Regions from separate parts of the Bradyrhizobium sp. HKCCYLS2038 genome, predicted to be linked through region 1. Evidence: predicted binding sites of a transcription regulator. Region 1 holds the regulator's gene; the other holds the start of a gene.
What was found. The regulator PhoB, encoded in region 1, activates phosphate uptake and scavenging genes when phosphate is short. The targets are predictions, from matches to a motif close to TGTCATNNANCTGTCAT.

Region 1 (5,024 bases):
GCCCGTGCCGGCGAGCATGTTGAAGCGCCCGGTCAGACCGGGTCCGCGCGCCACCGAGCCTTCGAGCACCAGCAGATCGAGCCGCTCGCGGCCATCGCGAATCGCCTCGAGCACATCGACGACCTCGTCACCGGTCTGTTCGCTGACCGAGGGATGCCACACGAGCTCGATGCCGGATTGGCGCAGCTCGTCGAACCAACCCGAGGCACCGCTTTCCAGGATCGACATTGTGCAGCCGCCGCAGCTCGCGCCCTGCAGCCACAGCATCCTGATCATTGCGTCCGAGCCGGCCATCGTCAGGTCCCGCCGCTATCCCGTTCCAAGCGTTCGGCCTACCGGGTTCGGGTTTAGCCCTCCGGCGCGAATGCTGGCAAGCGGTTCGCCCGGTGCGGAACCGCGCCGCCGGCCGGCCAGCATGGCCACGGCCCAGATCAGCCCGAACGCACCGATGGCGACGATGCCGAGATTGGCGATCTCGTCGCCGAGGCCGATCGACGGGAGACCAAGTCGCGGCGCCAGCAGCGTGGCTGCCTCGACGCTGCCGATCACCAGCGCAATCGCCACCGACGCACCCGTGATCACGAGATTGTAGCGCCGCTTGCGCGCGGGATCGGTCAGCGCCCAGCGATAGGCGCCGACCATCAGCATGCTGTCGGCCGTATCGACGGTGGCCATCGCGGCGGCGAACAGCGCCGGGAACACCAGCACATGCGCGAGACTTGCGCCACGCGCCGCCTCCGTCGCCGACAGGCTCAACAGGCCGATCTCGCTGGCGGTGTCGAAGCCGAGACCGAACAGGAAGCCGAGCGGGTACATGTGCCAGGCGCGCGAGATGATGCGGAGCAACGGACGGAGGAGACGAATCAGCAAGCCGCGCTCTGCGCTTCCGACGGCTTCGATGTCCGGCTGCGGCCGTGCCTTGCGGCGCCAGAGGTTGACGAACAGGATCAGGTTGGACACCGCGATCAGCAGCAGGAAGCCTGCTGATACCGCGGTGCCGATGGTGCCGCCGATCGCCCGGATCGCGCTGTCCTCGCTCAAGAGATCGGCGCCGGCGATCAGGCTCACGACGATGGTGGCGATGACGACGACGCTGGAATGGCCGAGCGCGAAGTACAGACCCGCGGCGCGCGGTGCGTCGCCGTCCTGCACCAGCTTGCGCACCACATTGTCGATCGCCGCGATGTGATCCGCGTCGACCGCGTGGCGGAGGCCGAGCAGCCAGGCCAGCATGGCGGTGCCGACGATGGCGGGGCGGTCGGCATACAGCGCGAAAGCCCAAGCCCAGGCCAGCGCGTTGGCGAGCACGAGGCCCGCCAGCAGCGCCGCGTTCCGGCCGCCCTCGGTGCGGAACCGGGCGAGGATCGAGGACCGAGGATGATCAATTGGCAAAATCGTCATACTTGGACAGGAGAGCAAGACCTGCGCCAAAAGGCAAGGCTCGCGCTCCAGCGTCAGAATCCCTCGCAAATCAACAACCGCGGCCCGTTCGACCGCGATCGATCTCCCTCCCTTGGCAACCCGCTATCCGGTCACGCACAAACATTGACCAGCTCGCCTCTCACCTCACCGCGCCGAGGCACTCTGCGCCGCGATCTCGCGCCGCACCGCTGCTTCGAACTGGCTGGCGGGAGAGGCGAACATCAGCCGGGTCTCCTCGTGGAAGGCGGAGAAGATGCCGACCACCGTCGGAACGCCGCCGATCTCAGCGAGGATCGGCGAGCCCGAATAGCCGAAATTGGCGAGGCAATGCACGATGAGCAGCCGCGCATCCTTGGTCATGCCGGCGGTGCAGTTGCGCTGGCCGGTCGGCGAATAGCGCCGCTCCTGGCCGTAGCCGATCTCGGAAATGGTGCCGGCCTGGGTCGCCGCGGCGAGCTCGTCGCGGCTCATCACCTTCACGGCCACCGGCTTCGACGGCAATGCGTCCTTCAACACGATCAGCGCCCAATCAGCGGGTGAGCGGTCGCTCGACCATTTGTCGTGCTGCGTCGGGATGAAATCCGGCGCCAAGATCAGCTTGTCGGCGATCGATGACGCGGCAGGGGTACCCTTGTTCATGCCGACCAGGAAGTGGACGTTCCCGGGGCTGACCAGCGTCACGCCGTTGAACACGCAATGCGCCGCCGTCAGCACCACGCGCGGGGCCACCAGCGTTCCCGTGCACGAGCCTCCGGTGCTGAACTGCGCCACGGTGACGACGCCGATCGCCGACGCCGGCCACGAGGTGGGATCGACGACATCGCCGAAATGACGGTCGAGTCCGAGCAGCTGCTCGGGGCGCGGATTGACGATGCCCGCGTCAGTCGATTCCGGCTTCGGACGCCACGCCGCGATCGTCGCCTCGGCCTGCTGCCGCTGCGCGTCGTTGAGCCTCGCCCGCTGGAGCTCGCGACCGGCCGATCTGACGCCGTTGCGGCCGGCCATCACCAGCCAGGCATAACCTTGGATCACGTCCCGGGTCATGACTTGGCCGTCGAGCATCATCAGGCCGAGCATGTATTGCGACTGGGCGAAGCCCTGCGCGGCGGCGCGGTTGAACCAGCGTCCGGCTTCGCCGTGATCGCGGGCGGCGCCCTCACCGTTGAAATAGGCGATGCCGAGATAGTGCTGTGCGACGGCGAGCCCCTGATCGGCAGCCTTGCGGTACCAGACCAGCGCCTCGGTCGGATTGCGCGGCACGCCCCAGCCGAAGGCAGTCATGAAGCCGAGGTCGAACTGCGCCCGCGCATCGCCTTTGGCGGCGAGCGGCTGCAGACGGCGTAGCGCCGACGCGGACTGTCCATTCGCCGCGGCTGCGACGGCGTCCTCGAGCTCGGCGGCCGAGGCGCTCGTGACTGCACCGAGCAGCACGGAAAGAATGATGATGAGGGGCTTGATCAAGGGCGTCCGCTGCGACTGGCAACACCGAGATGGGTCGTCCAGCCAAGATGATCAAGACGGCGGCGGCGTGGCGGAAAGCGGACGATGAACTCCTTAATGCTTAATGCTGCCGGCCATCAGGCCGGTCCGCCGCTCACGCCTGCTCGGATTTGGCGAAGCGGTCGTCGAGCGCATAGCCGGCGCCGCGCACGGTGCGGATCGGGTCCTGCTCGCGGCCGGGATTGAGCAGCTTGCGCAGGCGGCCGATATGAACGTCGACGGTGCGCTCGTCGATATAGATGTCGCGGCCCCACACGCTGTCGAGCAACTGCTCGCGGCTGAACACGCGACCGGGATGCTCCAGGAAAAATTCGAGCAGCCGGTACTCGGTCGGGCCGAGATCGATCGGCCGTCCCGATCGCGCGACGCGGCGCTTCTCGCGGTCGAGCTCGATGTCGCCATAGGACAGGATCGTCGCGAGCCGCTCCGGGATCGCCCGGCGCAGCAGGCCCTTCACCCGCGCCAGCAGCTCGGGCACCGAGAACGGCTTGACGATGTAGTCGTCGGCGCCGGTCGCGAGCCCGCGCACGCGCTCGCTCTCCTCGCCGCGCGCCGTCAGCATGATGATCGGCAGCTGCTTGGTCTCGGACCGCGCCCGCAGCCGCCGGCACAGCTCGATGCCGGACAGGCCCGGCAACATCCAGTCGAGCACGACGAGATCGGGAATGCGCTCCTTCAGCCGCGTATCGGCCTCGTCGCCGCGCCCCACCGTCTCGACCTCGTAGCCCTCGGTCTCGAGATTATAGCGCAGGAGCGTGGTCAGCGCCTCTTCGTCTTCCACCACCAGAATGCGCGCGGTCATGTCGAACGGGTCTTTCTCAGTTGCCGGGGATCGTCGCCGTGAAGCTCGTCATGTCGCCCTTCGGACGCTTGTCGACGATCGCCTGGCCCTCGATCATGTAGAACACGGTCTCCGCGATATTGGTCGCGTGATCGCCGATCCGCTCGATGTTCTTGGCGCAGAACATCAGATGGATGCAGAACGAGATGTTGCGCGGATCCTCCATCATGTAGGTGAGAAGCTCGCGGAACAGCGAGGTGCAGATGGCGTCGACCTCCTCGTCGCCCTTCCACACCGCCATTGCCGCCGGCAGATCATGCGCGGCATAGGCATCCAGCACCGACTTGACCTGCGACTGCACCAGATCGGTCATGTGCTCCAGGCCGCGGATCAGCTTGAGCGGATGGAAATCGCTCTCCAGCGCCGCGACGCGCTTGCCGATGTTCTTGGCGAGGTCGCCGATCCGCTCGAGATCGGTCGCGACGCGCATGGCGCCGACGATCTCGCGCAAATCGACCGCCATCGGCTGGCGGCGCGCGATGGTGAGCACGGCGCGCTCCTCGATCAGCCGCTGCAGACGGTCGACCTCGGCATCCGCGGTGACGACCTTCTGCCCGAGCGCCACGTCGCGCCGCACCAGTGCATCGACGGAATCGACGATCAGACGCTCGGCGAGGCCGCCCATCTCGGAGACGAGGCGGGTCAGATCCTGCAGGTCGCTGTCGAATGCCTTGGCGGTATGTTCACTGGCCATGATGATCTCCTGAAAGCAATGCGTCGGCGTCAGCCGAACCGGCCGGTGATGTAATCCTGGGTCCGCCGATCGCTCGGCGAGGTGAAGATCTTGTTGGTGTCGTCGAACTCGATCAGTTCGCCGAGATACATGAAGGCGGTCTTGTCGGAGACGCGCGCCGCCTGCTGCATGTTATGGGTGACGATCGCGATCGTGTAGTTCTCGGCGAGCTCCTGGATCAGCTCCTCGACCTTGGCGGTCGAGATCGGATCGAGCGCCGAGCACGGCTCGTCGAACAGGATCACCTCCGGCCGAACCGCCACGGTGCGGGCGATGCACAGGCGCTGCTGCTGGCCGCCGGACAGCGACAGGCCCGACGCGTTGAGCTTGTCCTTGACCTCGTTCCACAGCGCGCCGCCGCGCAGCGCCTTCTCGACCCGGTCGTCCATCTCGGACTTCGAGATCTTCTCATAGAGGCGGATGCCGAAGGCGATGTTCTCGTAGATCGTCATCGGGAACGGCGTCGGCTTCTGGAACACCATGCCGACCCGCGCGCGCAACAGATTGAGGTCGAGCTTGGGATCGAGG
Region 2 (5,024 bases), on a different contig from region 1:
CTGGGACTATCTCGGCTGGAAGGACACGCTGGCCGACTCCCGCTTCACGGCGCGGCAGCGCGCCTATTCGCGTGCCCGCGGTGATCGCGAGGTCTATACGCCGCAGGCGGTGGTCAACGGCTCCGTGCACGTCATCGGCAGCGATCGCGAGGCGATCGAAGGCGCCATCGAGGAGACGGCCCAAGGCGGCACGGTGATGTCCTTGCCGGTGAGGCTGGCGGTCGACGGCCAGGAGCTTGCCGTCTCCGTGGCCGGGGCCAACGACCAGATGTTGCGCCGGCACGGTGAGGTCTGGATCTGCGCGATCACGCGGGTGGCGCCGGTCTCGGTCGGGCGCGGCGAGAACAGCGGCCGCGATCTGACCTACTACAACGTCGTTCGCAGCCTGCTGAAGCTGGGCGATTGGAATGGCGCTCCGGTCAGCTGGAACGTGCCGCTGGAGAAGATCGCCCGCGACGGCGTCGACGGCACTGTCGTCTATGTGCAGGACGGCAGTCGTGACCGCCCCGGGCCGATGCTGGGGGCCGCCTTTTCCGAGCTGCCATTGGTTGGGCGGGTGTCAGCCACGGCGCGAAGCCCCGAGCGCTGATCTTCAGTCCTTATGATCTCGTGTTGCTGCTGACCTGAGCAGGCGTCGCGTCCGTGAGACGGTGCGCGCCGCAAATCTTTGCGGCAGCTCTCGCCATAAAAGCAAAAGGACCAACTTGCGTTGGCCCTTTGCCTTTACTTGTGAATAGACCCGATCCTGACGACCCCGGGGGGCTGGGGGCTGAGGAATCCGGAACCGAAAGGACCGGGCCAACGCACACGAATCTTATGCCTAACGTCGGGGGCGGTCGCTGGGCGGAAAGGCGGCGCGATTATGATTCTGCTAACGATCCCGTGACGGTTGCGTGTTCGTGGAACTCGCGCTCATCGGCCGAGGGCGCCGAGATCAACAATGAAAACCGCCCCTTGCGGCCGTCGGCGGTTGGCGCGATCATGTCACATAGATGACAGGAGGACGCCCATGAACCTCACCCCGGAGGATGCCGATCCCAGCGAGAACCGCGCGGCAGCCCGCAATGCGGCTGCGGCGCCCACCCGGGTGACGTTCGACAGGCTCGAGCTGAACCGCATCCTGAATCTCTATGGCCGCATGGTCGCCGACGGCGAGTGGCGCGACTACTCGATCGACTTCCTGCGCGACCGCGCCGTGTTCTCCGTCTTTCGCCGCGCCTCCGAGGTGCCGCTCTACCGCATCGAGAAGGATCCGCGCCTGGCCCGCAAGCAGGGCATGTACAGCGTGATCTCGGCGACCGGCCTGATCCTGCGCCGCGGCCACGAGCTCGAGCGTGTGCTCCTGGCGATCGCGCCGAAGCCGGCGCTGGTCTGACGCGGCACGCTCCGCCGCGAACTCAGCATCAGAAAATCAGTGCAGCCGGCTCAAGCCGGAACGTTGCTGCTGCCCGGTCCGAGCGGCCGTTGCATCATCACCGTATCGAGCCAGCGGCCGAATTTCAGCCCGACGCTCGGATGGGTGCCGATCATCTCGAAACCGCAGGCGGTATGCAGACCGACCGAGCCGGCGTTGGCGGAGGCGCCGATGACCGCGATCATCTGGCGGAAACCCCGAGCTTCGCACGCATCGATCAGCTGCCGCATCAGCCGCATCCCGATGCCGCGGCGCTGGCTGGCGGGCGCGAGATAGACCGAGTTCTCGACGGTGAAGCGATAGGCGGGACGGGGCCGGTATGGTCCGGCATAGGCATAGCCCACCACCTCCCCATCCAGCACGGCAACGAAATATGGGAAGCCGCCGTCGCTCAGCGCGCGGAAGCGGCGGGTCATCTCGGCCAGATCCGGCGGGTCGAGCTCGAAGGTTGCCGTGCCTTCGCGGACGGCCTGGCCGTAGATGGCGGTGATGGCGGGAAGGTCGGCCTCCAGGGTGGGCCGAATTTCGATGTCGGACATGGTCAAACCATACCAAGGCGCGGGCGGCGATCAATCCGGCTCGCGGCATGGCTGGGGCCGCGCCAGTGCGAGGCGTGTCATGGGCCGTCCGCAAACGAAAAGCCCCGGCGCTGAGGCCGGGGCTTCGAGGATCGCTCGTGAGAGAGCGGTTCGATCAGTCGCGCTGTCCGAGCAGCTGCAGCAGCAGCGTGAACAGGTTGATGAAGTTCAAGTACAGCGACAGGGCACCGCTGATCGCTGCGCGCTCGGCGATATCGCCGCCCGCGGAGGCGTAACCGTAGATGTACTCGTTCTTCAGCCGCTGCGTATCCCAGGCGGTGAGGCCGGCGAACACGAACACGCCGATCACCGAGACGATGAACTGCAGCATCGAACTGCCGAGGAACAGGTTCACGAGGCTCGCCAGCACGATGCCGATCAGGCCCATGAACAGGAACGAGCCCATGCCCGTCATGTCACGCTTGGTCGTGTAGCCGTACAGGCTGAGCGCGCCGAACGTCGCCGCGGTGATGAAGAACACCCGCACGATCGAGGTGTGGGTGTACACCAAGAAGATCGAAGACAGCGACACGCCCATCAAGGCCGAGAACACCCAGAACAGGACCTGCGCGGTCGACGGTGCGAGGCGGTTGATGCCGGCCGAGATCGCGAACACCATGACCAAGGGGGCCAGGATGAACAGCCACTTTAGCGGGCTCACGAACATCGCGTAGCCGAACTGCGTCAGGTAGGCGTTACCGAACTTGAACACGCCGGCCGCCGGATCGCCGGTCACTGCCGCCATGTAGACGCCGAGCGCCGCGAGGCCGGTGATGGCCAGGCCGATGCTCATGTAATTGTAGATGCGCAGCATGTAGGCGCGCAGACCGGCGTCGACGGTCGCGGCATCAGCGCGCCCGGCCACCCGGCCAAAGGGTGAAGCATAGTTGCGGTTGAGGTCCGACATGGTCGATTCCCGTTGGTTGTCCGGCGCTCCGGTCCTGGCAGGACCTTCGGCCGGCGCTCGAAAAACCCTATCTCATACCCGCGGCCGCAGATATTAAATTTGCGTCATCGGCAAATTCGCCATCTTTCGGCACGTCTCTGAGCCCATTCCCTAAATGGGAAACTAGCATATTTGGTGCAAGCTTCCACGCGCGGCTGAATGTCGCTCCGCGCGCGTCAGGGCCGTATTTAACGCGTTAACCGTGCGGCAAGAGCGCACAATCCTTAGCGTTTCGGCCCTTAGAGTTTCCGCGCTCAGAGATTCCGCAACACTGTCGCCGGCTTCTGGTTCAGCGCCAGCAGGGTGCCGGCCAGGCCGAGGCCCACGGTTACCACCAGGGCCGCCAGCACGACCAGGGCGGCGCTGCCGGCCTGCCAGGCGAAGCTCAGGGTCATCAGCCGCGTCACGATCAGCCACGCCGATACCGACCCCGCGATGACGCCAAAGGCCGCCGTCGCAAAGCCGATCATGAGGTATTCGAGCGCATAGGCGCCGAGCAGCCGTATCCGGGTGGCGCCCAGGGTCTTCAGGATGACCGCGTCATAGACCCTGTGCCGGTGTCCGGCGGCCAGCGCTCCGCCCAGCACCAGGATGGCCGAGATCAGCGTCACCGCGCTGGCCCCGCGGATCGCGAGCACCAGGTTGGACACCACCCCGCCGACCGTCTGCATCACCTCGCGAACCCGTACGCTGGTCACCATGGGGAACGCATCGGCCACCTTGCGGATGATCCGGGCGTCCTCGGTCGCATCGGAGCGCGGTTCCGTCAGGGTGGCGACGTGAGTGTGGGGAGCCCCCCGGAAGGCGTTGGGCGAGAACACCAGCACGAAATTGATGCCCAGGCCCTGCCAGTCGATGCTGCGCATGTTGCCGATCCGTGCCGTGATGTCGCGTCCGAGCACGTTGACGACCATGTCGTCGCCGAGCTTGAGGCCGAGGCCGTCGGCGATGCGCTTCTCGATCGAGACCAGCGGCGGCCCGCTATAGCTCTCGCCCCACCATTCGCCCTCGACGACCTTGGAGCCCTTCGGAATCTCGCCGGTATAGGTCAGGCCGCGGTCGCTCTGCAGCACCCATTCGGTCTCGGAGGTCGGCTTGAGATCCTCGGCGCGAACGCCGCGGGCGGAGACGATCCGGCCGCGCAGCATGGGCACGTCATCCACGGTGGATTGCGGCGCAAGGCCCTTCAGGAAATCGCGGAAACGGTCGGCCTCGCCGGAGGGCACGTCGATGAAGAAGAACGACGGCGCCTGCTCCGGCAGTTGCGCCATGAACTGCCGCCGCAGATTGCCGTCGATCTGGGTGATCGTGACCAGCACGGCGAGCCCCAGTCCGAGCGACAGCACGACGGAGGGCGTCAGCGCGCCGGGTCGATAGATGTTGCTGACGGCCAGCCGCAGCATCGGGAAGCGGCTGCGCGGCAGAGCGCGCGCAACCGACATCACGATCGCGGCAATGCCCCGCAACAGCACGAATACGAGCGCGGCGGCCACGACGAACACCGCGGCGATCTTCTTGTCGTAGGACAGGCCGATGACGACCGCGATCAGCAGCGCGACGGTGCCGGCGATCAGCGCCAGATAACTCCAGCGCGGCCGGTGCCATTCGGCGATCACCGCCTCGCGAAACAGCGCCGCCACCGGCACGTCGCGGACGCGCCCGAGCGGCCACAGTCCGAAGGCGAGCGCGGTGAGCAGGCCGTAGAGGAAGGACAGCGCCAGCTCGTCCGGATGAACGGCCGGGATGACCGGCAGCGGCAGGATCGTGCCGAACAGTCCGACGATGACAAAGGGCAGGGCGGCACCGGCGCACAGGCCGATGATCGAACCGATCGTGGCCAGCACCATGACCTGCACCAGGTAGATGCCGAACACGTCGCGGCTGGTGGCGCCGAGCGCCTTGAACGCCGCGATCACCTCGGTGCGGCGGTCGACATGGCTCTTCACGGCATTGGCGACGCCGACCCCGCCGACCAGCAGCGCGGCGAGGCCGACCAGGGTTAGGAACTGGGTGAAGCGGCCGATCGTCCGCTCCAGCTGCGGCGAGGCATTGCTGCGGCTGCGGATTTCCCATCCAGCCTGCGGCA

Region 2: ACQR1I_RS21010 (DUF2794 domain-containing protein) is a predicted target of PhoB. The motif match lies at 982-998, and genes of this name have one in related genera.

What each region holds. Positions count from the first base shown of each region.
Region 1 covers NZ_JBNPTM010000006.1:27,314-32,337, forward strand. Annotated here, with positions in the region: gene ACQR1I_RS25275 (HupU protein) at 1-294, opposite strand, end outside; gene ACQR1I_RS25280 (HoxN/HupN/NixA family nickel/cobalt transporter) at 310-1,401, opposite strand; gene ACQR1I_RS25285 (trypsin-like serine protease) at 1,567-2,883, opposite strand; gene phoB (phosphate regulon transcriptional regulator PhoB) at 3,017-3,724, opposite strand; gene phoU (phosphate signaling complex protein PhoU) at 3,741-4,457, opposite strand; gene pstB (phosphate ABC transporter ATP-binding protein PstB) at 4,487-5,024, opposite strand, start outside.
Region 2 covers NZ_JBNPTM010000004.1:673,960-678,983, reverse strand. Annotated here, with positions in the region: gene ACQR1I_RS21015 (DUF1223 domain-containing protein) at 1-589, shown strand, start outside; gene ACQR1I_RS21010 (DUF2794 domain-containing protein) at 1,010-1,375, shown strand; gene ACQR1I_RS21005 (GNAT family N-acetyltransferase) at 1,426-1,953, opposite strand; gene ACQR1I_RS21000 (Bax inhibitor-1/YccA family protein) at 2,108-2,899, opposite strand; gene ACQR1I_RS20995 (ABC transporter permease) at 3,193-5,024, opposite strand, start outside.